Regions from separate parts of the Marinobacterium sp. YM272 genome, predicted to be linked through region 2. Evidence: predicted binding sites of a transcription regulator. Region 2 holds the regulator's gene; each other region holds the start of a gene.
What was found. The regulator sigma-54, encoded in region 2, starts transcription at its own class of promoters, with help from an activator protein. The targets are predictions, from matches to a motif close to TGGCACNNNNNTTGCTNT.

Region 1 (4,997 bases), 140 kb from region 2:
CATCGCTCTGGAACAGCGCGTTCACATCGTGATTCGCCATCGACAGCACGCTGCGCGGGCGGTGGTATTTAAAGCTGCGACCGAGCAGTTTCTGGCCGCTGGCCAGCAGCGCGGAGCTCAGGCTGTCGCCGCTGAATCCTGTGAAAGACTCACCTTCGAAGCGGAAGCTGACCGACTCGCGACGGTCGATCCACTCCAGCGGCTGGGGATCAAGCCGGTACTTCATAATTCGGCTCCTTGTAACGAACGTCGGCGGCATCCGCCTGACCTGTGATCTCATCGGTCAGGGTGTCGCGATCAAGAATGAACCAGCGTCCTGTCGGGCGGTGATACCAACGCTCGCGCAGTACGCCCGGGGCACCATTGCGGTTGAAAACATAGTCAGCCCAGGTGGCCTCATCGGCGTCGCTAGGCGGCACGCGAACCTCACCGAGGTAATCAAATTCAGTGATCGGGCGTTTGCCGATCAGGGGACAATCAAGCAGTTTCATAAACCCGACTCCTTAGTGGCCCACCGATGCCGCACCTTTCTCGCCGACCAGATCGAAGTCAGCGAAACGGGACAGACGGAAGGGTTCAATCAGTTCATGGGTTTTGTCGTTGGCGACGGTCCAGGCCATGGTCTTGCCGCTGACCGGCGTCGCCTTGAAGCCCCAGGTTCCCCAGCCCGCATCCAGGTAGAAACCGTCGATCGGTGTTTTACCCATGATCGGTGCGAAGTCGGGGGTGAGGTCGGACATACCCGCCCACTGACGCATCACTTTCATGCGGCTCATGAACGGGAAGAGATCGAGCATCTGGTCCGCCAGGCCTTCAACAAAGTTGAAGCTTGAGCGGGTGGAGTGCAGCACCGACGGATCCACCGAGGCGCCCATTACCAGCTCCCCGCGGGAGGACTGACTGACATAGACGTGCAGGCTGCCGGACACGACGATGGTGTCCATAAACGGTTTCACCGGCTCGGATACACAGGCCTGCAGCGGGAAGATCTCGATCGGCGTGCGCAGCCCCAGCATCTCGGTGATGCGCGGGGTGGAGCCGGCGACCATGGAGATCACCTTGTTACAGCTGATCTGACCGCGATCGGTGTCCACGCCCACCACCTTGTCGCCTTTGGTGCGAATGGCGGTGACGCGGGTTTTCTGGTGGATTTCGACGCCACGGTTATAGGCACCGCGAGCGTAGCCCCAGGCCACCGCATCATGACGCGCTACGGAGCCGGGGGCGTGGTACAGCGCACCCATGACAGGTGCGTGTCCGGCGCAGTCCAGATCCATGTAGGGGACGTCCTTGGCGATCTCCTCGCGGCCCACGACTTCACTTTCAATGCCCTGATGCTTGTTCACTTCGGCACGCCAGCGCATGGTGCGCAGCGCACTGTCTGTGTGGGCCAGGGTGTAGTGACCGCGGGTGGAGTAGAAGATATTCAGGTCGAAGTCATCGGCCAGATCTTCGAACAGCTTCACGCTGGTGTCGTAGAACTTAACCCCTTCCGGCGTCAGGTAGTTGGACCGGACGATGGTGGTGTTACGGCCGGTGTTGCCGCCGCCGATATAGCCTTGCTCAAGCACGGCCACGTTAGTGATGCCGTGCTCTTTTGCCAGATAGTAGGCGCAAGCCATACCGTGGCCGCCGCCACCAATGATGACTACGTCGTAGTGCGATTTGAGCGGTTTGCTCTCCGGGAAGAAGCGGGGCTCGTTATGCTCGCTCTGCAACCCGAATTTCAGTAAGCGCCAGGGCATTGCTCGTCTCCAAACGGATAATCAGGCAAAAACTACGGTCTTGTTTCCGTACACAAGGACACGGTCCTCGATGTGGTAACGCAGGCCTCTCGCCAGAACTGCTTTCTCAACATCCTTACCAAGGCGAACCATATCCTTGGTGGTGTTGTGGTGTGTCACACGCTGCACGTCCTGCTCGATGATCGGGCCGCCATCGAGCTCAGAGGTGACGTAGTGGCAGGTGGCGCCGATCTGCTTAACACCGCGCTCTGCAGCCTGGTGATAAGGACGCGCACCGATAAATGAAGGCAGGAAGCTGTGGTGGATGTTGATGATCTTGTTCGGGTAGATCTCACACAGCTCTTCCGGAATGATCTGCATGTACTTGGCCAGCACGATGGCATCCGCATCGGCCGCCGCGATCTGCTCGCGCACCGCCTGGAAGTGCGGTTCCTTGTTGCTCATATCCACAGGCACGTGGATGTAGGGAATGCCATGCCACTCAACATAGGAGCGCAGATCGTCGTGGTTGGAGATAACGCAGGGGATGTCGATATTCAGTTCCCCTGAGCGCCAGCGGTACAGGAGATCTGACAGCGCATGGGCTTCCTTGGAGACCATCAGAACGACGCGCTTTTTAGCCGCAGAGTCGGTGATGTTCCAGGTCATATCAAACTCATCGGCCACCGGTGCGAACTTTTCTTTCAGCTCTTCGAGCTCAAACGGCAGCGAGTCGGAGACCACTTCATAGCGCATAAAGAAGGTGCAGTGTTCCGGGTCAGCGAACTGGTGGGCTTCGCTGATCCAGCCGTTATGGTCAGAGATGAACTGCGTGACCGCAGCAACGATGCCGACCTTGTCGGGGCAGGAAATAGTGAATCGAAAACGCCGGGTATTCTGGGGATCGAGAACCATCTTTCTCACCTTTATTCTCAAGAAGAAAAATAATTTATTTATGAGAAAGCAAACTCTTTGCCAACTTGGCAAAAGTCAGGAAATTTTTTGCGGCGCTCTCGCCAGAGGCCTGAAAACAGTAGGTTTGTGAATATTTATTTCCTTTTAGGAAAATTCAGGCGCGTATCTATTGCGACTTATGGATACTGATCTGCATCAATAAATCGCACCAGCAGGAAGCACTCATGCACCATCTCCAAGCAAAACATACCTAAACGCACCGCCAAGTCGGCTTCTGCACAATCAGGGAGCCAAACCACCCTGCCGCACAGCCCTCCTTATATAGGAATATTTTTTAACTAATGGGAATCGAACCTTTCGCAGGACTGGCGCGACTCTTGCTTTTCCTTTTGGGAATAATATTCCCCTAGCAGGAATCATAGCGATTTTCTGCTTACTCTATATAAGGAGGCACCAATGGCTAATTCCTGGCGTATCGCCGCCCTGGCCGACAAACACCGCGCACTGGGCTCTAACCTGGAAGACTGGAATGGCATGCCCACCGCATGGACCTACAGCAACAGCGGTTACACCCTCGCCGACGAGCATGAGGCTATTCGTACCAAGGCGGGCCTGATGGATGTATCGGGCCTTAAGAAGGTTCACTACGTAGGCCCGCATGCGGAAAGCCTGCTGGAGTGGGCAACCACCCGTGATATTTCCAAGCTGTATCCGGGCAAGGCGGTCTACGCCACCATGCTCAATGAGGGCGGCAAGTTCATCGATGACTGCGTCATCTATCGCATGGGCCCGAACTCTTTCATGGTCGTACACGGTACCGGTGGCGGCTATGAGCGGCTGGTGCAGGCGGCACTTGGCAAGCAGGTCGCCGTACTATTCGATGATGACCTGCACGATCTGTCACTGCAGGGCCCGACTGCCGTGGACTTCCTCGCCGAGCATGTCGAAGGCATCCGTGACCTGCCCTACTTCCATCACACCCACGCACGCCTGTTCGGCTGCCCGGTAACCATCTCTCGTACCGGCTACACCGGCGAGCGCGGTTACGAGATCTTCTGTAAGGCCACCGATGCCGCCACCATCTGGGACGGCATCCTCGAACAGGGCAAGGATTTCGGTATTATCCCCTGCTCATTCACCGCACTGGACTGGCTGCGTACCGAAAGCTACCTGCTGTTCTACCCCTTCGATAACTCGGAGTTCTACCCGTTCGAGAATGAGCCGGCCGGCGATACACTCTGGGAGCTGGGACTGGACTTCACCGTGTCCAAGGACAAGACCGACTTCTGCGGCGCTTTCGAGCACTTCCGCCTGCAGGGCAAAGAGCGCTTCAAGATCTTCGGTGTGCTGCTGGATGGTAAAGAAGCCGCTGCCGAGGGCGATGAACTCTGGGCTAACGGCAAGAAAGTCGGCGTGATCACCTGTGCCATGTACTCCCGCCTGACCGACCGTTCCATGGCGATCGCCCGTATTGAAGTGCCGTACGCGGAGCAGGGTACACCGCTGCAGGTCAAGGGCAGTCTGGAGGTATCGGCCATCGCCCATACCCTGCCGTTTGATGATCCGGAGAAGAAAAAGCGCACAGCCAAGGGCTGATATCGCCGAAAAATAGAGAGAGGGCGTATCGGCGCCCTCTTTTTAATTGAGTTCTAGCCGCAAGAAAAGCTCAGTGCACCGCCGTTTTCGAGAACAGATTGATCACGGCGACGCCCGCGATAATCAGGCAGATGCCCAGTACCGCCGGCAGATCCAGTCGCTGACCGAACGCCAGCCAGGACACCAGCGCCACCAGCACTACCCCCATGCCAGCCCAGATCGCGTAGGCGATACCGACCGGGATAGTCTTCAGCGTCAGCCCAAGCAGATAGATAGCCAGCACATACCCCACCACCACAATCACTGAGGGGATCGGCCGGGTAAAGCTCTCTGTGGATTTGAGCGCCGAGGTCGCTATCACCTCGGAGACGATCGCCGCCGCCAGAAATATCCATTGTTTCATCACCCCATCCCCCAGCAAGCTCGGATCTTTCGCCCCCTCAGGGTGGCGTACCAAGAGACTGGATGCTGACAGTAGCCCGCGAACAAGGCAACCCAGGGGCTGCCCTCTTATCTTCGCATCGCGAAACCTTTATCAGCCTGCCGTTTCCAGCGACTTACTCCAGAGCCTCGAGAGACTTACTCCAGAGCCTCAAGAGACTCGGGCAGAATCTGTCCGCCATCGACCACCAGCGTCTGACCGGTGATGTAGGCGGCCGCCGGTGAGGCAAAGAAGGCCGCCGCCTCGCCAATATCCTCCACACTACCCAGGCGCTTCAGCGGGATGGAGGCCGCCATCTGACTGAGGTAGTCCTCCCCCAT
Region 2 (4,997 bases):
GCATGATTTCGCGAACCATCACCTGCGGGTCGGACGTCAACAGCCGGGTCAGCGGCAGCGAGCCGATAAATGAGTCCTTGCGGCTGACCACAAACAGGCTGTCGGTGGATTGAGGCACTTCGGTGTGACGACGCAGGTAGCGCAGTACGGTTTCGACGGTGATATCCGGACGAATGGTGACCGTATCGGTGTTCATCAGGCCGCCGGCGGTATCCTCCGGGTAGGAAAGCAGTTTTTCGACGCGCTTGCGGTTCTGCTTGTCCATGATGCGAAGCAGCTCTTTCATCACCCGGTCGGGCATCTGCTGCATCATGTCGGCGACATCGTCGGAGTCGAGACCTTCGGTGACGGTAAGCAGTTCGTTGGCATCCATGCGGCTGAGAATATCGCTCTGGACATCGTCACCGAGGTGCTGAAGAACCTTACCCTCGTTTTCCTTGCTGATCAGGTTCCAGAGGATCTGCCTTTCCCGTGGCGGGGTCTTTTCCAGCAGCTTGGCCGCTTCAACCGGACGCAATCCCTTGTTGAGCATGAAGCGCATGCGCTTGAGCTCGTCGCTGGTCAACGCGCTGCTCAGTTCTTCGAGGGTGTTTTTCTTTTCGTTTGGGATGCTCATGCCGGAGTGGATCGCTGCGCTCGTGGGGTGGAAGGCTTACGGAGAAGTATAGCGGCGCGGAGGTGGATCTACTCGGGCTCGTCGAAGCGGTTGTTGATCAGGGTTTCAATGGCGGCCATCGCTTCCACTTCATCTTCACCGGCCACCCGAAAAGTCAGGTCGGTTCCCTTGGAAGCGGCGAGCATCATCACGGCCATAATGCTTTTTCCGTCCACCTGCCGGCCGTCTTTGTCGATTTTGATCTCGCTGGAAAAGTGCCCGGTGGTGTTGATCAGCTTGGCAGCAGCCCGCGCGTGCAGACCGAGCTTGTTAATGATTTTTAACTGTTTTTCGATCATCGGGGTTCCTGGTAACGGGCGGCGATCAGGTCAGTTCGCGGTGACGGACGTGAACATTATCCATAAGTTCACTGAAATGGCCAGCCAGGTGCTCGGCGATGTAGACCGAACGATGCTGGCCACCGGTACAGCCGATACCGATCGTAATATAACTGCGGTTGTTCTGCCGGAAGGAGGGGATCCAGCGCTCGAGGAAATCGCGAATATCGTCGACCATGGCATAGACATCCGCCGACTCTTCGAGGAACTCGATAACCGGCTGGTCGCGCCCGGTGAACTGGCGCAGCTCCGGAATCCAGTACGGGTTGGGCAACATGCGCACGTCGAAGGTGAAGTCCACATCCAGAGGTACGCCGTGTTTGAAACCGAAGGATTCGAACTGAACCGAAAGGCTCTGCTCGCTTCTCTGGGCGATGCGCAGCTTGATGGTGTCGCGCAGCTCGTAGAGGGTCAGCCGGGTGGTGTCGACGCGAATATCGGCCAGGCTGGCGATCGGCTCTAGCAGCTCCCGCTCGTAACTTATCGCCTCCTGAAGACCCGCCTGGTTGGTGGATAGCGGGTGTTTGCGCCGGGTGGCGCTGTATCGCTTGATCAGCGTGGGCTCGGCGGCATCGAGGTAGAGTATTTCGCAGCTGAGATCATCCCGTTTTGCCAGTTCGCCGATAATCTCTGGGAAGGCGTGCAGGTTGCTGATCAGGTTGCGGGCGTCGATGCTGACGGCCAGGCGTCCCGGGTGTTCCGGGTCGCCGAGCATCTGGTCGATCAGGTCAGGCAGAAGACGGGCTGGCAGGTTGTCGATGCAGTAGAAATCAACGTCTTCGAGCGCCTGCAAGGCTGTGCTTTTGCCTGAGCCGGAGCGACCGCTGATCACGACAAGCTTCATTAAGCCCCCAGTTTCTCCATCTGCGTTATGAAGGTGGAGTAAAGCTCGGCGGAGGTCTCACAGCCGCGCAGCTTTTCCCTGGCGTCGCGCTGGCTGAACAGCTCGGCCAGTCCCGCCAGTGTCTGCAGATGCTCCTCTGCGCCGTCTTCGGGCACCAGCAGGAAGCAGAGCAGGTCCACGGGCTGGTTGTCGATAGCGTCAAAGTCTATCGGCGTCGCCAGTGTCATCACCAGTGCCACCGCGCTTTCGCAGGCGGGCAACCGGCAATGGGGGATCGCAACGCCATCACCGATACCGGTACTGCCAAGGCGTTCCCGGTTCAACAGACCGGCAAAGATCTCTTCCGAGGGGGGATTACCAGACTGGCCAGCGAGAGTATCGCTGGCCAGTTCGAGGGCTCTTTTTTTGCTGACGACATCGGCGTGACAGAGAGTGCGCGATTCGTTCAGCAGTTCAGTTAAGTTCATTATCTGACAGGAGCGTCCGGTTTTCGTTTATTTGTGCGCCTTCATCTTTTCCTTGTGCTTGATGATCTGGCGATCAAGTTTATCCACCAGTCCGTCGATGGCTGCATACATATCATCGTGTTCGTGCGTCGCGAAAATCTGGCCGCCGGCCAGGTGAAGATCGGCTTCGGCCTGTTGACGCTGCTTCTCAACGCTCAGAGTCACCTGGGTGTTGGTGATGTTATCGAAATGGCGCTCCAGTTTGTCAAACTTGGTACGAACATAGTCGTTAAGGGCATCGGTCAGTTCGACATGATGGCCAGTGATGTTGATCTGCATACGTTTTCTCCTAGTCACAATGCACGCTTTTTTATCGTGCTTTCCACTTCAATTAAACCAGACGCTTCCGCTCATTAGAAGGCGGAATTGCCATCGCTTCACGATATTTTGCAATCGTGCGTCTGGCGACGTTGATTCCCTGTTCGTCCAGCAGTTGAGCGATCTTGTTATCGCTGAGCGGTTTGCCCGGATTTTCCGCTGACACCAGCTTTTTGATCAGCGCGCGGATGGCGGTGGAGGAGGCTGCGCCGCCGTCCGAAGTGCTGACATGGCTGGAGAAGAAATACTTCAGCTCAAAGATGCCGCGCGGCGTGTGCATGTACTTTTGTGTGGTGACGCGCGAGATGGTCGATTCATGCATGCCCACCGCTTCGGCGATGTCATGCAGCACCATCGGTTTCATCGCCTCTTCGCCCTGTTCAAGAAAATCGGACTGGCGTTCAACGATCTCTGTGGCCACCTTCAGCAGGGTGTCGTTGCGGCTCAGCAGGCTCTTAAGGAACCAGCGCGCCTCCTGCAGATGGTTCTTGAGGAAATTGTTGTCGGCGCTGTTGTCGGCGCGTCGGATCAGGTCAGCATACTGGGCGTTGATCCGCAGTTTCGGCGCGGCCTCGGGGTTGAGGTTGACCGCCCACTCACCCTTGATTTTGGTGACCACCACGTCGGGGATGACATATTCCGACTGGCTCGGATTGATCATCGCGCCGGGTTTCGGGTTCAGCGACTGGATCAGGCGGATGATCTCCTGCAGTTGCTCTTCCTTCACCCGCATACGCCGCAGCAGGGTTTTGTAGTCGTGGTTGCCGAGCAGTTGCAGGTGCTCGCTGACCAGCCTGAGTGCGTCCTGCAGGTACGGGGTGTCGGGGTCCAGCTGGCGCAGCTGGATCGCCAGGCACTCGCTCAGGTCGCGGGCTGCAACGCCGGGCGGGTCGAACTGCTGGACACGGTGCAGGACTGCTTCGATCTCGTCCTGCTCGGTCTCGATGAAGTCTTCCGGGTACTGGCGGGTGAACTGCTCGATCAGCTCTTCCACTGACAGGGTGAGATAACCATCCGGCTCGATACCGTCGATGATCGCTTCAGCCACCAGACGGTCGTTATCGCTCATCGGTGTCAGGTTGAGCTGCCAGATCAGGTGGTCCTGCAGGGTCTCGTCGCGGGTGTCGTTATCGCCCGGTTCCCAGTCATCATCGCGCGCGGGAGCGGAGGCGGCCGGGGTCGTCTGGTAAGTGTCATCCCAGGAACTGTCAGTGGTCAGCTCGGTCGGGATATCCTCGCTCCAGCTGTCTTCCGGGGTATCTTCGTAGCTTTCTTCGCGCTCGGATTCGCCACTTTCGGCGGCTTCAGGTTTTTCCTGGGTGTTATCGCTCTCATTGCCGTCGTCGCTGCCCGGCAGTTCGTTATCCTCTTCGCTGACCTCGAGCAGCGGGTTGCTCTCCAGCGCCTGCTGGATCTCCTGCTGCAGATCCAGCGTCGATAGCTGAAGCAGACGGATCGCCTGCTGCAGCTGTGGCGTCATGGTGAGTTGCTGACCGATTTTGAGCTGTAAGGATTGCTTCATACTACTACGCGATAAACCATTACTGGGTCGGTGTTAGTGGCGCCCCAGGCTGCTAGAGCCTGAACTGCTCGCCAAGGTAAGCCTGACGTACCTGCTGGTTTGCCAGGATCTGTTCCGGGTTGCCCTGCGCCAGGATCCCGCCGTCACTTACAATATAGGCGCGCTGACAGATATCGAGCGTCTCACGTACGTTGTGATCTGTGATCAGCACGCCGATGCCCCTGTCCTGCAGGTGTCTTACCGTCTGCTTGATATCCCCGACGGAGATCGGATCTACGCCTGCAAACGGCTCATCCAACAGGATGAAGTGGGGCTCGGTTGCCAGGGCGCGTGCGATTTCCACGCGGCGGCGTTCACCGCCTGACAGCGACATGCCGATGCTGTGTGTCAGATGGGTGATATGAAACTCTTCGAGCAGCTGTTCCAGCTTGGCTTCACGCTGCGCCTTGCTCAGGTCTTTGCGTGTTTCCAGGATGGCAAGCAGGTTGTCTTTAACGCTGAGCTTGCGAAATATGGACGCTTCCTGCGGCAGGTAGCCGATACCGGAACGGGCCCGGCCGTGCATCGGTAGCCGGGTAATGTCGTCCTGGTTGATGCGAATCTGGCCGTGATCCGCCTTGATCAAACCGACGATCATATAAAAACAGGTAGTCTTGCCGGCGCCATTGGGGCCCAAAAGGCCAACGACCTCGCCGCTGCTGATCTGCAGCGATACATCACGCACGACCTGGCGGCTTTTGTAACTCTTGGCCAGGTGGAGGGCTTCAAGCTGCATCATGGGTTGTCTCCAGCCTGCTTGGGCTGAATCACCATT
Region 3 (4,997 bases), 650 kb from region 2:
CTGCGATTGTGGGCGTGAGGGGAGGATACCAGTTGGTTCATGATCCGTTTTCCTCGCTGGCTTGGGGTTCCTGAGCGGTTTGTTCTTTATCTTGCTGCGCGGCCTTTTCAGCCTTGGCCTTTTCGCGTGCTTCCTTGGCGGCTTTGGCTTTCGCCGCTTTAGCGGCCTTGGCTGCGGCTTTTTCCGCGGCCTCTTTTTCAAGCCGCGCCTTGCGGGCATCGGACAGAGACTTGGTCAACTCGCCACGCCGGCTCTGTTCGCGCTGGGAGCTGAGTTCTCCCTTGGCGAACTGGAAGTAGTGCACCAGCGGGATATGGGAAGGGCAGACGTAGGCGCAGGAACCGCACAGGATGCAGTCGCTAAGGCCAAACTCGGAAGCGCCCTCGAAATCCTCGGCGTTGGAATGGCGAGCCATCTCCAGCGGTACCAGCCCCATCGGGCAGGCGTTAACGCAACTGCCGCAGCGTATGCAGGGGGAGGATTCTGTCTTGCTGATCTCCGGCTCTGCCAGTGCGAGTATGCCGCTGGCTCCCTTGGTGACGGGCACGTCCTGGGTGCGCAGAATCTGGCCCATCATCGGTCCGCCCATAACGATACGTGCGGGTGGTTCGCTCACCCCGCCGCTATGCTCGAGCAGCCAGTTCACCGGGGTGCCAAGCAGCACCTCCACATTACGTGGGGTGTCGATGCACTGGCCGGAGAGGGTGACAATCCGCGAGATCAACGGACGGTTCTCATAGAGTGCCTGGTGCACCGCAAAGGCGGTGGCCACGTTATGGACCAGGGCGCCGACCTCGGAACTGCGCCCACCGGCGGGTACTTCCTGCCCCATGATCGCGTGGATCAGCTGCTTGGCTGAACCCATCGGGTAGCGCGCCGGGATCACCTGTACACTCACGTCATCGAATGCTTCTGCGGCCGCCTGCATCGCGGCGATCGCCTCCGGCTTGTTGTCTTCAATACCGGCAACGATGCGGCGGGCACCGATGGCTCGCTGAATCAGACGGGCACCGGAGATGATCCCCTCGGCGCGTTCACGCATCAGCATATCGTCGCAGGTCAGATAGGGTTCGCACTCGCTGCCGTTGAGGATCAGTGTATCGATCTTCTGACGCGCGCCGGACTTTAGCTTCAGCGCTGCGGGAAAGGTGGCCCCGCCAAGGCCGACGATACCGGCCTGGTCGACAAGCTCTGCGATCTCGGCAGGTGACAGCAGCATCGGATCGATGGCCGCTCCCGGCTGCGGACTTTTATCCAGGCCGTCCGGCTCGATGCTGATTGCCTCGGTGGTCAGGCTGGAGGGGTGCGGAGCCGTGACCGGACCGATAGCGGTGATGATACCGGAGGTCGGCGCATGCAGTGAGGCGCAGACATCGTCACCGGTGGAAGTGGCGATCAGCTGCCCCTTGAGCACGTGATCGCCGACGCTGACCACCGGATCTGCCGCCCTGCCGGCATGCTGTCGCAACGGCAGCTGCAGTAGCGGCGGAATGCCCAGCGTATGGATCGGCAAACCGGTGCTCTGTTCCTTGCGTTCTTCCGCGTGAACGCCACCTCTGATTTTGAGCTTTCCAAACATAACTTATCCCGCCACTTGTTCCGCCACTTAAGCCGCCGCCGGTTTTGGCCAATGCCAGTTGTCCAGGGTTTCCTGCTCGGGCTGCATCGCGATGCAGTCTTCCGGACAGGCGTCTACACATTTGCCGCAGCCGGTACAGGCATCGGCAAAGACCACATGAATCTGCTTGTTGGCGCCCATGATCGCGTCGGTGGGGCAGACCCGGTAACAGCGGCAGCAGCCGGTACACAGTGACTCCTCGATACTCGCCAGCATCGGTTCGGACGCCATACCAGACAGGTCGGCGTCGACGCCAAGCTTTTCGGCCAGGGACTGCGCCAGTGCGCGGCCGCCCGGCGGACAGCAGGTTACCTCCGCATCGCCGGCGACCATCGCCTCGGCAGCGCCGCTGCAGCCAGGGAACCCGCATTGGCCGCAGTGGGTGCCGGGTAGCATCGACTCGACCTCTTTCACCAGTGGGTTCTCTTCCACGGCGAACACCTTATCGGCGTAGCCAAGCAGCAGGCCCAGAGCCAGGCCAAGAAGTGTCAGGACAGCAACAGCAGTTACCATGGCGAATATCTCCTCTTTGAGGGCGGGCTCAGACGAGTCCGCCAAACCCCATGAAAATCATCGACAGTAGGCCGGCAGTTACCAGCCCCACCGGTGCGCCGGCGAAGGTGGCCGGTACGTTCGACAGTGCCAGGCGCTCGCGCAGCCCGGCGAAGATGATCAGCACCATCGAGAAGCCGATAGAGGCACCAAAGCCGTAGACCACGCTCTCGATAAAACTCAGTCCCTCCTGCACGTTGAGCAGCGCCACGCCGAGCACGGCGCAATTGGTGGTGATCAGCGGCAGGAAAATACCCAGCGTCTGGTGCAGCAGCGGGCTGGTTTTTTTCACCATCATCTCGGTGAACTGCACCACCGCGGCGACCACCAGGATGAACGAGATGATGCGCAGGAACTGGAGGCCGAGCGGCTCCAGCAGGTAGTACTCCATCAGCCAGCTGGACACGCTTGAGAGCGTGAGTACAAAAGTGGTGGCCAGCCCCATGCCGGTGGCGGTACTGAATTTGTTGGACACGCCCATCAGCGGACACAGGCCGAGGAATTTGACCAGCACCACGTTATTCACGAGTACAGTGCCGATAAACAGGGTGATCAGTTCCATGTCGCGCTTTACCTCCAGACAGGCAGATAGTCTTCTGGGGTGGAATTTGCACCAAGCGTGCCATGGTTAAGCGATTGAAAAATAAAGGAGTAATTTGTCGGTCGCCTGTGTGAATAGCGACATTGTTGGTTTTGTAACAGATCGGTGCAGGCGTGCACTTTAATGTGTCGCCCTTGCTACATTCACCCCTGTTTTTATGTGGTCTTTCTTTATATATAGGAGATCGGTCGGGTGGCGCAGTAATTGCTTCCTCAGCATATCCCGTCACCAAAGGAGCCTAGCGTATGGCGCAAACGAAGAAGCCAGGTATCACCGATGAGACTCCTGTCCTTGAGAATAGTGAGCTGTTACAGGGCCTGCCGGCCAGCGTGTTTTTTCAGGCAGTAGAGCACTCGCCGGTCGCGATCTCGATTACCGATCTTCACGCCAATATTCTTTACAGCAACCGGGCCTTTACCAAGGAAACCGGTTATGAGGCCAGCGAAGTGCTGGGCCGTAACGAGTCGGTACTTTCCAACCGCAACACCCCACGTCTGGTTTACGACGCACTCTGGGGTCGGTTGCAACAACTCAAACCCTGGTCTGGCGTACTGGTCAACCGGCGTAAGGATGGCAAGCGCTACCTGGCCGAGCTGATGGTTGCGCCGGTGCTGGATGAAGAAAACCAGCCGATCCATTACCTGGGTATGCATCGCGACGTTACGGAACTCTACTCGCTGGAACAGCGGGTGCAGAACCAGAAGGCGATGATCGAAAAGGCGGTCAACGCCGCCAACGTGGCGATGGTACTGCTTGATGAGGAGGAGAAAATTGTCCTCGATAACCTCGCTTACAAGACGCTCGCCACCGATATGTGCCCGCAGGAGCCCAGCCATGTGATCCTGCGCGCCCTGCAGGACGATATGGGCGAGCGTCTGGACACCATCCGTGAGCGTGGCGTTGGCTTCAGCGATTACGAGGTGCGCCTCGATATCGGCAGAAACAGCACGCCGCGCTGGTTCTCCATCGATGGCAGCATGATCGAGATCGGCGATGAAACCGCCGACTCCTTCTTCGCTCAGCCGGAGCGTCGTTACCTGATGCTGGTGATCAACGATGTCACCGAGCTGCGCCGGCGTCAGCATGCCGAGCAGATGAATGCGCTCAAGCTGCTGATCGCCGAAGAGGAAGCGCTGCAGAGTATGCGCGAGGCACTTAACGGCGCGCTCTATCAGTTCCAACGCCCGTTGAACCTGATGAACGCCGCGGTGCGCATGCTGGAACAGCGTAAGGGTGACGAGGGTGCGCTGACGGAGCAGGTGATCGGAGCGCTGCGTGAGGCGATTGGTGCCGGCAACGAAGCGCGCGAAAAGCTGGAACAGGCGCTGCCCAACGAAACCCCGGGCGTAAAGAGTTCGATCAACATGAACGAGCTGCTGCGCAATGTGCTGGAGCTCTCCACCTCTGATCTGCTCAAGCACGGCATTCTGGTGGATTGGCATCCGCCGCTGCACATGCCGGCGATGATCGGTTTTGAGAGCCGCCTGCACAGCCTGTTCAAGCAGCTCGTCGATAACGCTATAGAAGCGATGGCCTCAAGTGGTACCTCGCGCCGGGAGCTGAGTATCGTGGCCCGGGTGGAGGGGGGCGACGTGGTCGTCAATATCTCCGATACCGGCCCCGGTGTATCCGAAGAGAACCGTACCCGCGTATTTGAGCCGTTCTTCAGCACCAAACCCAATACCAACAAGGGTGCCGGCTATGGCATGGGCCTGACCATCGTTCAGGAGATCGTCGCCGAGCACCTGGGAACCGTACATATCGATCCCCTCTACCAGGAGGGCTGCAGAGTCTGTGTCCATCTACCCCTGGGAACAGCCCGCAGCTAAGGAGCCGATTATGACGATGCAAGGAATTTTTACCCCGCGTAACCGTTCCGAGCTGCTCGACCGGCAGCTCAGCGTTCTCAGTATTGTGTGCCGGACGCTGACACGATCACTGGACCTTAAGGCCAGTCTCGATGAGCTGCTCAAGGTGCTGCACGTCGAAGGCGGCATGAAGCATGGCCTGGTGGCGCTGATGGATCCTGAGCTCGGTGAGCTCTGCGTCAGCGCCGTTCACAGTGGCTCCGAGATGGTCCAGCAGGCGAAAACAGCGGTCCGTTACCGCCGTGGCGAGGGGATTATCGGCACCATACTCCAAAGCGGTAACCCGGTGGTGCTGATGCGGCTATCCTCGGAACCCAAGTTCCTCGACCGGCTGGCTTTGTATGACTGGGAAGCGCCG
Region 4 (4,997 bases), 310 kb from region 2:
CCTTGGTATAGCCGTCCTGCAACTGGCTTTTAACGATGGAAGCCGATGCGAACTGAGTCGAGCCATCCAGATCCAGGGTAATTTCGGTATCGGGATCAGCGGGGTCTGCACCCACTATCGTCAGCTTGGGTGCCGGCGCCCCTGGTGCAACTTCTTCTCCGTTTACAGAGGTGAGCAGACCGTTGCTGGGATCGAAATTAATGAGAACCGGACCTACCTCTTGACCACTCGCCTCTCCCGGATCCCGGTCCTTACCAATATTCAGCAGCTCATCATTATTGAGATATGCATAGGTGCGATATACCCCCTGGTACGAATCATCTCCTCCAACAGTCGAGTAAGGGTCTACAGTGCCCGCCGCACCGACCAGTGCAAAATCCCCTGCAATGGAAGAGCTCTGCTCGATTACAAGAGATCCATCATCACCGGCTTCCGGCTTAAATGTAACGACGATCGAATTTGTAGCTTCATCGTAACTTATATTTTCGACATCAGGGTTTGCGTCCAGGATTGCGCTTCTGCGATCAACAATCGCCTCTCCTACTGCCGATGACGACATATCGGCAGATCCAGCCGATATTTGCACCTCTACCCCACCAATCACAAGATTTGCAGTCGTACCTGCATCAAGACCGTCACCAACCTCATAGTACTGCTGTTTACTGCTGGAAACCCATGAGACAGCGGGAGAATCGTCGGTAGTCTGCGCGTACTCCAAGTTGGTTACGACGTCCCCATACTCTGTAAATTCAGACTTGAGAATCACCCTTACTTCATCGCTAACCGAATTGTACTCGACATCAAAAATACGCTCGTCCTGTTTCTGGATAAGCTCAAGGGTATCGCGGTCAATTCTCTGCCAACCATCCGGGCTAAGGCCACCATCACCAACACTGAAATCAGCAGTCGTATCTATTGGTCTAGGGTCTCCAGCAGCATCCTCAAGTCCAGACAACTCGAACTCGGTCAGAACCGTTCCACCATCATTTAAATTGAAGGTATGGACTTCCTTTTGCGGCCGTTGCTCGACGAAATTGTATTTAATAGTGTGCTCGTTACCCAGACTGTCAAAGCTACGGACGGTCGTTGTATAGGTTAGAGAAGCAGGCTCGTCTTTATCGTAGGGTACAAGCAGCTCTGAGGGATCTTCCCTGGAGTCAATATTGAATGAAAGCTCAATACTTTCAGTCGCCTTAGGCGGACTCTCTTTCTCGGTCACCCTCATATTATCGATGGGCAACCGGTTGCCATCGGAATCCAGCCCGTAACCCTGCAGGAACTTACCGGTCTTAGAGACAATATTGCCTTCTTTATCCAGTTCAAACGAACCCGCACGAGTGTAGGTAACACTGCCCTGACCATCATCCAGCTGGAAAAAGCCCGAGCCGTTGATCGCCAGGTCCAGGTTGTTATTGGTGAACTCGATGGTACCAGCGCTAAAGTCCTGCGCTATATCGGTTACCGTTACACCGGACCCAGGCGTGTTCGATGAACCAGCGCCTACAACGGCAGTGGCATAGATATCACCGAACTCGGTTCTGGATGCCTTGAAGCCAGTCGTGCTTGAGTTGGCGATATTGTTACCGGCCACATCCAACATCGTGGTGGAAGCCTTTAGACCTGTAACCGCTGTACTGAATCCTGCCATTATACTGCCCTCGGTTAACCCAGCTGTTTCACTTCACTCATATCGATAGAGCCAATTGCCGTATTGACCTTCATACCGATGCCGTTTTGGCCCAGAGTCACGCTGTTGATATTGAATCCCATGTAGGTCGCCACCTCTTCGTAGGTGCCGTCCTCTCCTGAAGCTGCTTCAGCCACAATACGGTAATTCCCGGGAGGAACGCCCTCTCCCGCCTTCCAGGCGAAGTTATGATCACCGGGAGTCTGCGCTCCCATATCCACCTGATCGACCAGATTACCTCCCGAATCGTAGATGGAGATACGGATATTGCTGGCACTGACATCGGTGGAAACCAGGCCGTCTACGTATCCCTCAGCTTCGGTCAGTTGAGCGATATTGGTATTTACAAATGCGCGCTGACCAACCATTGAGGACGCCTGGAGTGCCGTCTGGCTGCTGAGCAGAGTGTTGCTCATACCTTCCATCGTCGATGCCAGATTCTGAATACTCTCGACGTTACTCAATGTCGATATCTGCTGCATGAAGTCAGCGGGATCTGCAGGACTGGTTGGGTCCTGGTTCTGCAACTGAGCAATCAGCAGCTTCATGAACATCTGACTGTCTTCAGACTGAGATTCCAGCGAGGTTGCCTGGCTCTGGTTCGTCTGGTTTATCTGATCGAAAACGTTATTGTTGCCGACGCCGTTTACATTACTCATGGCGTTATCCTCTCAACCCAATCACTGCCCAAGCGTCAGCGTACGCTGCAACATCTGCTTGGCGGTGTTCATGATCTCCGTGTTGATCTGGAAAGAGCGGGAGGCGGAGATCATATCTGCCATCTCTTCCACGACATTCACATTCGGGTAGTACACATAGCCATTCTCGTCCGCCATCGGATGGCTCGGTTCATAGGCCATGCGCAGCGGCGCGTCGCTTTCAACAATACCTTCCACGCTGACGCCCTGCCCCGGTACCAGCCCCGCCTCGGCAGCGGCAAAATCATCTGCGCTTGGCTGCTGCACGGTGAACACCGGCTTGCGGGCACGGTAGGTTTCGCCCTCACTGGAGCTGACGCTCTCGGCGTTGGCCAGGTTACTGGCGGTGGTGTTCAGGCGTATGCTCTGCGCATTCATGGCAGAGCCGGCGATTCCGAAAACGTTAGACAGTGACATGCTTACTCACCCTTGACTGCGTTCATAAGGCCCGTGAATTTGCTGTTCAGGAAGGTGAAGGAGCTCTGAAAGCGGATGGCGTTATCGGTGTAGCGTGCCATCTCCTCCTGCACCTCGACGGTATTGCCGTCTACCGAGGGCTGATAAGGATTGCGGAACATCAGCTCGGCGGCAAAATCGGGCTCGATAAATTCATTGCTGTGCCCAAAGGAGGTGGTTTCCAGCTCCAGGCTCATCGCGTCCTGCTCACCGCGCAGTACCGATGCGAAATCTATATCGCGGGCCTTGAAACCCGGTGTATCAGCGTTGGCGATGTTATTGGCCAGCACTTCAGCGCGGCGCGCACGCAGCAACAGCGCGTCGTCGTGAATACCCAGTGCGGAATCGAAATTGATGGCCATGCAGCTCTCCTTTTGGTTGCTCATAATGCAAAGCAAATGGCGTACCAGAGAGACAGAAAGCCTGAATATGGGAGCTGCAGTCGGATAAGGAGTGATGTTGGGAGTTAAAGCGGCAAGAGGGTGCCTCCCGCTGGCGGCAAGGACTGCCGCCTTTGCCGCCAGCGGGAGCAGGTATCAGATCGCCTGGTAGATAATACCGGGGCGACAGTGAATCATCTTGTAGATATCGGAGAGCCCTGACAGGGACTCTGACGCCCCCAGCAGCAGATAACCGCCGGGACGAAGCTGACGACGCATCTTGCGCAGGATCTCCAGTTTCACGTCGGAGGAGAAGTAGATCAGTACGTTACGGCAGAAAATGATGTCGAACTGTCCCAGGGCGCCATACTGACCGAGCAGGTTGAGGCTTTGAAAACGTACGCGTGATTTGATGCCGGGCTGTACCTGCCAGGCGCCCTCCGAGGTGGCGTTGAAGTACTTCTTCAACCGATCCTGAGAGAGGCCCCGGCTGAGCGCCAGCATCTCGTATTCACCTTTCTGCGCCTGCTGCAGAATCTGGGTGGAAATATCGGTGGCGAGTATCTCCTCACCGGCACTGAACAGGCCAGGATTAGAGCGTTTGAACTCATCGATCACCATACTGATCGAGTAGGGTTCCTGTCCGCTGGAGCAGGCGGCGGACCAGATTCTCAGTTTCTGGAACTTGCGCTCTGCCCCGATCTCCGGCAATAGCCGCTTGGCAAGAATTTCGTAGGGGTGAATATCCCGAAACCAGAGTGTTTCGTTGGTGGTCATCGCGTCGATGACGCTCTCTTTCAACGCTTTGCCGCCAGGGCGGCTTAGCTGGTTAACCAACTCCTTGAGCGATGCGCAGCCCTGCTCGCGCACGATTTTGCCGAGACGACTCTGCACCAGGTACTGTTTGTGCTCTGCCAGCAGAATGCCGCAGCTTTGCTCCAGAAAAGCGCTGAATTGCCGGAAATCCTCGGCGGTAATCTCGAATCCCTGCCTCACCGATAAACCCGCCGTCAGTTTTCACGGATCTGGTTGATACGGTTGACCACAACCGATGCCAGCTCATTGGGGTTGAATTTGGCCAGAAAGCCATCGGCACCGACCTTCTTCACCATCGACACGTTGAAGCCGCCGCTGAGCGAGGTGTGCAGAACCACGTGCATGCGCTGCATACGGGTATCTTCCCTGATCATTGCCGTCAGTGTGTAGCCATCCATCTCCGGCATTTCGATATCGGAGATCACCATCAGGAACGACTTTTCGACATCGATCCCCTTGTCGGCCATGTCCCGCAGCAGCTCCCAGGCCTGCTTGCCGTTGTTGGCGGCGGTAACTTTCAGCCCCAGGCTTTCAAGTGAACGCTGCATCTGGTTTCGGGCCACGGCGGAATCATCGACGATCAATACGTGGTAATCGATCGCCTGCTGACGCACCTGACTGCTGGCAACCTCTTCACTGACCTCGGTGGGCATCGGATAGAGATCGGCGAGAATCTGCTCCACATCGAGAATCTCGATCAGGCGACCTTCATGCTCAAATACCGCGGTGAGATAGTTTTCCGAGCCGATTTCGGCCGGAGGCGGCATAATCTGATCCCACTGAGTGTTGAAGATGCGGTCCACCTTGCGCACCAGAAACGCGAGGGTGCGGCGGTTATACTCAGCTACAATCAGAAAGCACTTCAGCTGGTCCTCTTCCGGGATCGCCCTTCGGCCGATCGCTGCAGACAGGTCCAGCACCGGGATGGTTTCACCGCGAATGTGTGCCATACCCTTGATC

Region 1: the regulator sigma-54 is predicted to act here: its motif matches at 3,006-3,023, upstream of ACQUQP_RS05780 (aminomethyltransferase family protein).
Region 3: the regulator sigma-54 is predicted to act here: its motif matches at 2,965-2,982, upstream of nifL (nitrogen fixation negative regulator NifL).
Region 4: the regulator sigma-54 is predicted to act here: its motif matches at 3,233-3,250, upstream of flgB (flagellar basal body rod protein FlgB).

What each region holds. Positions count from the first base shown of each region.
Region 1 covers NZ_CP194171.1:1,227,915-1,232,911, reverse strand. The annotation lists gene ACQUQP_RS05800 (2Fe-2S iron-sulfur cluster-binding protein) at 1-226, opposite strand, end outside; gene ACQUQP_RS05795 (sarcosine oxidase subunit delta) at 210-491, opposite strand; gene ACQUQP_RS05790 (FAD-dependent oxidoreductase) at 504-1,745, opposite strand; gene purU (formyltetrahydrofolate deformylase) at 1,767-2,639, opposite strand; gene ACQUQP_RS05780 (aminomethyltransferase family protein) at 3,096-4,235, shown strand; gene ACQUQP_RS05775 (DMT family transporter) at 4,306-4,638, opposite strand; gene fabG (3-oxoacyl-ACP reductase FabG) at 4,815-4,997, opposite strand, start outside.
Region 2 covers NZ_CP194171.1:1,363,608-1,368,604, forward strand. The annotation lists gene mgtE (magnesium transporter) at 1-616, opposite strand, end outside; gene ACQUQP_RS06300 (HPr family phosphocarrier protein) at 685-954, opposite strand; gene rapZ (RNase adapter RapZ) at 980-1,837, opposite strand; gene ACQUQP_RS06310 (PTS sugar transporter subunit IIA) at 1,837-2,304, opposite strand; gene hpf (ribosome hibernation promoting factor) at 2,332-2,622, opposite strand; gene ACQUQP_RS06320 (RNA polymerase factor sigma-54) at 2,675-4,183, opposite strand; gene lptB (LPS export ABC transporter ATP-binding protein) at 4,236-4,961, opposite strand; gene lptA (lipopolysaccharide transport periplasmic protein LptA) at 4,958-4,997, opposite strand, start outside.
Region 3 covers NZ_CP194171.1:2,010,792-2,015,788, forward strand. The annotation lists gene ACQUQP_RS08945 (RnfABCDGE type electron transport complex subunit D) at 1-41, opposite strand, end outside; gene rsxC (electron transport complex subunit RsxC) at 38-1,579, opposite strand; gene ACQUQP_RS08955 (RnfABCDGE type electron transport complex subunit B) at 1,607-2,131, opposite strand; gene rsxA (electron transport complex subunit RsxA) at 2,160-2,732, opposite strand; gene nifL (nitrogen fixation negative regulator NifL) at 3,017-4,600, shown strand; gene nifA (nif-specific transcriptional activator NifA) at 4,611-4,997, shown strand, end outside.
Region 4 covers NZ_CP194171.1:1,051,312-1,056,308, reverse strand. The annotation lists gene ACQUQP_RS04980 (flagellar hook-basal body complex protein) at 1-1,648, opposite strand, end outside; gene ACQUQP_RS04975 (flagellar hook capping FlgD N-terminal domain-containing protein) at 1,663-2,346, opposite strand; gene flgC (flagellar basal body rod protein FlgC) at 2,368-2,802, opposite strand; gene flgB (flagellar basal body rod protein FlgB) at 2,805-3,203, opposite strand; gene ACQUQP_RS04960 (CheR family methyltransferase) at 3,378-4,217, opposite strand; gene ACQUQP_RS04955 (chemotaxis protein CheV) at 4,232-4,997, opposite strand, start outside.